2 regions of the Ferdinandcohnia salidurans genome follow, and region 1 is predicted to be linked to the other one. Evidence: riboswitches for the same ligand, from Rfam matches in the RefSeq annotation. Region 1 holds a riboswitch; the other holds the start of a gene.
The links. Region 1 has a riboswitch for S-adenosylmethionine ahead of ACFSFW_RS15725 (sodium:solute symporter family protein). Riboswitches for the same ligand answer to the same signal wherever they lie in the genome.
Positions count from the first base shown of each region.

Region 1 (3,447 bases):
GGGTACTGCATTATCGTTTTTATGTATTATATTAGTGGCTTCCGTTCTACAAACAAGTACAGGTTTCGGATTTTCTATAATGGCGACACCTTTCTTACTAATGTTATTTTTTCCGCATGAAGCCATACAAATAAACATAATTTTATCTTTATTAATTTCAGTTTCATTAATATGGAAAATAAGGGCAGACATTGATTTTACCGTTATAAAGAGGTTTATTATCGGAAGTATAGTGGGGGTTCCTTTTGGAATATTTATCTTTATTTCCATTAACATTAACGCTTTTAAAATGGTAGTTAGTGTATTACTCATAGTATTAACACTGCTATTAATATTTAACTTTAGGGTAAAGCCAACTCCTATTAGAGATTTCGTAGTTGGTGGGTTATCGGGTCTCTTAACAACAAGTATTGGTATGCCAGGACCTCCGTTATTACTTTATTTTACAGGAACTGATACTGAAAAAGGGAAGCTAAGAGCAACTACTTTAGCTTTTTATTTGTTTATATATTTTATCAGTCTAATAACTCAAATAATCTTTACCGGTACTAATAAATTAATATGGGAATCAAGTCTTTATGCAATTCCAATCGTATTTTTTGGTTTGTTTTTAGGTCAAATTATTTTCAAATGGCTTAATCAACTGATTTTTAGAATATTTACATATATCCTTTTAAGTTTTGCAGGTATTTATCTTCTTATAGAAACTTTAAATTCATAAAATAGTCATTCTTAAACAAAACGGTGCAGGTTTGTTTAAGAAAGATAGTAAAACTTGACGTGGGAAAAGTGAGGGATAAATTAATGAATTTACGTTAAGTAATTTAAGGGGTGGTTAAATGGCTTATTTCTATACTTTATTCGTTATCTCTGTAATTGGATTTGTAATTTATCGAATGATTAAGAAGAAATCAATACCATCTAACAGATATGTGAAACAAGGGGACGGTTCCGTCGTTTCCCTATTTTTTAGGAGAACAGGAGAACCGTCCCTATGTTTTCTTCTATGTTTTCTTTGGAAAATAAATATTTCTATTAAGAAATTTATTTTATAAAATTAAAAAAATATTGACTTTTCGAAACTCAGGCTGTAAATTAATATTTAATATAATACGGAATAATCCTTATCAAGAGTCAGGGGAGGAAATTGGTCCTGCGATCCTGCGGCAACCTGTTATTTTTATGAGAATAACAAGGTGCTAATTCCAACAGACAAAAGTCTGATAGATGAGGAAGAGAGTAAAAAACCTCTTCCTTTTGGGAGAGGTTTTTGTTTTAATACCTCCACCTCCTTTAATGGAAAATTGATTTGGGTTAAACCGACTAAATTTATTGGTTTAGTTATATTATCAAATTCGCATTAAATAGGAGGCATTAAAATGACAAGTGTTGGATATTGGTTTATTGGTTTTGCATTGATTTATACGTTTTATCTTATCTTTGTTAGTCAAATTGTAAAGCGTAGGGCTGTTGATGGGAACGGTTTTTTTGTTGGGGGTCGAGGGTTTAATACATTATTGGTTACCGTTTGTATTACTGGTTTGTTTTCTGGTTCCTCCTATATCGCGATATTGGAGCTTAGCTATCTAACTGGTATATCAGCCATCTGGTATGGAGTAGCGGAAACCATCCATGTTTTAATAATCGCGCTAGTTCTGATTGCTCCTTTTCGTAAAAAAGCGTTGGTCACGATTTCCGGATTATTAGGAGATCGGTACGGTGAGAAAGTACGAGGAGTTGCAGGTGCGATTACAGCATTTACATTTCCGATGTGGTCCGTCGCCACTGCCCTTGCCTTTGCTTCGGCTCTATCCGTTTTCACTGGAATCTCTCTAATTTGGTCGGTTGCATTAACCGCATTGCTCCTCTTAATCTATTTGCAATTTGGTGGAATGTGGTCAATTGGTATCACCCAGTTAAGTAATGTCATTGTCTTTTTCATTATGTTAGCAATAGGGACCTATGCATTTTTCCTGAACCCTGGAATTGATGGATTGAAAACATTATTTGAAGAAAAGCCACAACTGGCCTCGCCAGGAAATGCTGGCATTCAAACGATACTTGCTTGGTTTGGAACCTTTTTATTTAATGTCATACTCGCTCAGGCTGCTTTTCAAATGGCGTTATCCTGTAAAACACCAAGGCAAGGTCGAAATGGATTACTTTATGCAGCTTTACTTGGGATTCCTCTAATTATTGGAGCTGTAGTATTTGGGCTTGCGGCGGCTCAGGTGGTCCCAAATGAAACAAGAGGTCTTGTTGCGGTTCCACTTTACCTAATGGATACTTTGCCAGCACCGCTCGTCGGGTTGTTTTTCTTAGGATTTTGGGCGGCTGCATTAAGCTGGGGTGCTCCTTGCCAATTCTCTGGTGCCACAAGTCTAGGGCGTGATGTCGGAAGTGCTTTGAATCAGAAGGCTACTGAGGCACAGCTCATCAAATATACGAAATGGTCACTTGTATTTTTAACCATCCTTATGGTCGGATTTACCCTATTACGTTCCGAACAATCTGCATGGTGGAATGTTTTAGCTTGGGTGACACGAAATTCAGCAACCTTCGCACCAGTTGTCGCTGCCCTGTTTTGGCCGGTTGTAACAAGAAAGGCAGCCCTTATTTCTCTGTTTACCGGATCATTTTCAGGTTTACTCTGGTACCACCTAAGTGATTGGTCGGTGAATGAATTTTATCTAAATATTCATCCGGTTTGGATTGGAATGATTTTTAACATCATCACGATTATTGTTGCGAGCTTGATTGACAATGTTGGAAAGTGGGAATGGAAAGTTTCCTTTAATAGTGTTGGGCTTTATACGTTTTTAGCTTCACTACTATTACTCTCGATTCTTCCGATTGCTTTTTCATTCCTTCATCAAAATGGGCTAACAGGACTTGTCTATATGCTCATTACTTCGGGTATATTTGTAACTTGCATGAGTTTTATTAAGGAAAAAACACCAGTAAAGACGGTTCAAAGAAAAATTATTTAGGAGGAACTAATATGACAGTTACATCTGATTTACGAAAAATTGAGGTGCAAACAAAGTGGAAGAAGAATGTTCAAACCGAACATTTTGTACGTGGGTTTCAGTTTTTAGTGGATGAACCATCAAAAATCGGAGGAGATAATGAAGCCCCTACTCCTCTTGAATATGTTTTGGGTTCGTTTAACGGCTGTTTGCTAGTTGTGATTGATTTGGTCGCAAAGGAATTAGATTTCCAGTACCAAGATATTCACATCAATAGTTTTGCTATCGTGGACAGACGTGGTCTATTCGGAACCGCTGATGTTTCACCCTACTACCAAACTGTCGTCAACGAAATTAAATTCGAAACAACACAAACCACCGAAAAACTAGAAGCTGTAAAAGAACTTGTCATTAAGCGTTGCCCTTTATACAACCTTCTCAAAAACGCAGGAGTTGAAATCAACTTAAACTGGTCAAT
Region 1 covers NZ_JBHUEK010000025.1:267,875-271,321, reverse strand. Annotated here, with positions in the region: gene ACFSFW_RS15730 (sulfite exporter TauE/SafE family protein) at 1-721, shown strand, start outside; SAM riboswitch class I at 1,122-1,234, shown strand; gene ACFSFW_RS15725 (sodium:solute symporter family protein) at 1,380-2,990, shown strand; gene ACFSFW_RS15720 (OsmC family protein) at 3,002-3,447, shown strand, end outside.

Region 2 (3,447 bases), 400 kb from region 1:
ATCATCGGGTCGAGTAACTGTTCCGCAATTCTAAAATAGCCGACCAATGAACCAAAGATAACAGCAGCAACAACTCCGATTAGAAAACCAAAAAAGATTCGATATAAAGTAATGCCGATATGGCCCCAAAGACTTCCATCTCCAGCAAATTCAATTATTTTCGCAAGGATAACCGTTGGTGCTGGCATAAGATGCCCTTCAAGGACACCAATATGGCTTAAATATTGCCAAACCACCAGTAAAATAGCTGGGATGATACTCCCAAGTAGGATTACTTTTACACTTCCCGATAACGCAAACTCACGCTTTGACTTCACCTTAATTTGTCTAGTCAACGCTCCGCCTTTTGTGCTCATTTTAACCTCTCCTATCACGAGGGAGTGCCGTTACGAAAGAGGCACTAACCTCTATTGTTTAATTACGTTTTCCGCAAACGTAGGATTAATTAATTCTTCAACTAGTTGATCCAATTCAACATCTTTTCCGATGATGTCCTGTGCTTGAAGCACCTTACCCGCTTCTGTTAATGCCTCAATTTGTATTTCACCAGGAACGGGATTAGAAAAATCATTTCGTTCATTTAATTGTTTATTTGCAACTTCAATATCAATATTTGCGGACTTAGCTAAAATTTCCGCTGCTTCTTCAGGATTTTCTAACACCCATTTACGGGCCTTTTCGTAAACCTCAATGACTTTTTCAACGTACTTAGGATATTTTTCCGCAAACTCTGAACGCACATTTAAGGTTCCATACGTATTAAAATCTGCATTGCGGTAAAAAAGGTTCGCATCCGTTTCTAATTCAACTCTTGCCATATGAGGATCTAACCCTGACCATGCATCTACCTGACCAGAAGATAACGCTGCCGCTCCATCTCCATGCTGTAGATTAACGATTTCAACATCTGAAGGACTTAACCCTTCCTCATTTAATGCACGTAATAGAAAAATATATGGATCTGTCCCGATGGTTGCCGCAACCTTTTTCCCTTTTAAATCACTTATACTTTGTATCTTTGAATCTTTATTTGCCACTAATGCTGTCCACTCTGGCTTTGAGTAAATATACACGGATTCAATTGGAGCTCCCTTTGCTTTAGCCATGAGAGCTGCTGCCCCTGCAGATGAACCGAAGTCCGCACTTCCACTATTTAAAAATTCTAATGCTTTATTACTTCCTTGACTTAAAACAAATTCAACCTTAATTCCCTCTTCTTTGAATGCTTCCTCAGCCCACCCAAACTCTTTTAACACAAGACTTGTAGGCGAATAAAAGGCATAATCTAATGTGATTTTTTCAGGTTTTTCACTTCCTTGGCTAGCTTTGCTTGAGCTATTCGAACAACCTACAATTCCGATCAACAGTAATACAGCAGTTAAGAAAACGCTTATTTTTTTCATGTTTATACCTCCAGTATTTTTATAGGCAAACTAGGAATAGTACTAATACAAAAACTAACTTTCATACCCTGACGATAAAAAAATCCCTCTTCTATAAGAAGAGGGATTTTTCCTCCTCTTATCTTTCAGGTGTTTTCACCTGATGGAATTAGCACCTTTTCAAGAATAATCTTGAAGGTTGCCGGGTTTCGTAGGGCCATGTCCCTCCACCGCTCTGGATAAGAGTCCTTTATTCAATTAATACGTTCTAGTTTTACTTTATAAATGGATTATAGATTGTAAAATACCCAAAGTCAAACACTTTTTCAAAAATTTTCCCTTATTTAAATTTTCGGTGATTATATAATCACCTATACAACACTTTAAAATTGGGCCTAAAAATACAACCAAAAAACAATTGTGTCATATTTGTGAAGCCTATTGCTTTAATTGAAAATCCGCTGTATATTAAGAGTGTAGAAAGTTAGTGAAAAACTTCACAAACTAACTACAAAAGCTGGCAGCTAAAGCAATCATATTTTTTTTAAAACATCTTGTGAATAATTTCACAATATAAAATAAAAGGGGAGATTAAGATGAGAACATTCTTAAAAGGACCTAAAATGGCAATTATTTGGACAGTATTACGTGTATGGTTAGGTATTCAATGGCTAGAAGCTGGTTTTCATAAATTAACTGGAGGATTTGACGCAGGCGGATTCCTACAAGGAGCACTTGCAAAGGCTGGTGGCGAACACCCAGCAGTAGCAGGTTGGTACGCAACATTCCTAGAAGGCTTTGCCCTTCCAAACGTTGAAATCATTAACGTACTCATTCCATGGGGCGAAGTTCTAGTTGGACTTGGATTAATCTTTGGTGCTGCAACAATCCCAGCATTAATCGCAGGTGCATTCATGAACCTGAACTTCTTACTTGCTGGAACAGTTAGCACAAACCCAGTACTTTACACATTAGCAGTAGTTCTCTTATTCGCAGGCGCTGCAACATACTACTATGGTGTAGATAGATTCGCAGTTCCATTCCTAACAAAACGAATCAACGCGAAAAAAGATACTAAAACAGCAACAACAACTGCATAACTAAAAAAGGAGTTCCTCCCAAGTTTTGGGGGAGCTCCTTTTTACCTTCTACTCATCATCGATCTCGCCGTCACCGATCTCATCTTCCTCTTCGATCTCTTCAATGTCCTCGCCTTCCTCAGGTCTTTCGTCATCTCCACAACCCATTAAGAAAAACATCGGAAATGCTAATAATAACAGCATGAATAAACGTTTTATTCGATTCATCACAAAACCTCCCTTTTTTCTATACTTTCCAATCCATATCGAAATATGTAGACTAGAAATGGGCAACAGTAATAACAGTCCTATATTAAAACTTGGAGGTTTAACACAATGCGAAAAATAAAACTAGGCACCAGTTCACTAGAGGTTCCAGTTGTGGCAGTAGGGTGTATGAGAATCAACTCATTAGAGAAGCCTGAGGCAGAAGCGTTTGTGCAAACGGCATTAGAAAACGGAGCGAACTTTTTTGACCATGCCGATATTTACGGTAGTGGTACTTGTGAAGAAATCTTTGCAGATGCAATACATATGAACGATGATGTAAGGGAGAAAATTATTCTTCAATCAAAATGTGGCATTCGAAAAGGTATGTTTGATTTTTCAAAAGAACATATCCTTAATTCCGTTGACGGAATCTTAAAACGACTTAAAACGGACTATCTTGATGTTCTCCTTTTACATCGTCCGGATGCCCTCGTTGAGCCTGAAGAGGTTGCAGAAGCATTCGATGTGTTGGAATCCTCAGGGAAGGTTCGTCATTTTGGGGTATCTAATCAAAAGCCGATGCAAATACAGTTATTAAAAAAATATGTAAAGCAACCAATTGTCGCAAATCAGCTGCAATTAAGCATCCCAAATGCCCACATGATTGCAAGTGGCGTTACAGCTAATATGCAAATTGATCAATCCATTAACCGTGATGGAGATGTCCTTGATTTTTGCCGATTGAATGACATTACCATTCAACCATGGTCACCTTT
Region 2 covers NZ_JBHUEK010000025.1:667,379-670,825, forward strand. Annotated here, with positions in the region: gene ACFSFW_RS17555 (ABC transporter permease) at 1-356, opposite strand, end outside; gene ACFSFW_RS17560 (aliphatic sulfonate ABC transporter substrate-binding protein) at 408-1,403, opposite strand; SAM riboswitch class I at 1,519-1,628, opposite strand; gene ACFSFW_RS17565 (DoxX family membrane protein) at 1,979-2,482, shown strand; gene ACFSFW_RS17570 (hypothetical protein) at 2,531-2,689, opposite strand; gene ACFSFW_RS17575 (aldo/keto reductase) at 2,798-3,447, shown strand, end outside.
Region 2: it holds a riboswitch for S-adenosylmethionine, as region 1 does, so the genes downstream of both, ACFSFW_RS17560 (aliphatic sulfonate ABC transporter substrate-binding protein) here and ACFSFW_RS15725 (sodium:solute symporter family protein) in region 1, are expected to answer to the same signal.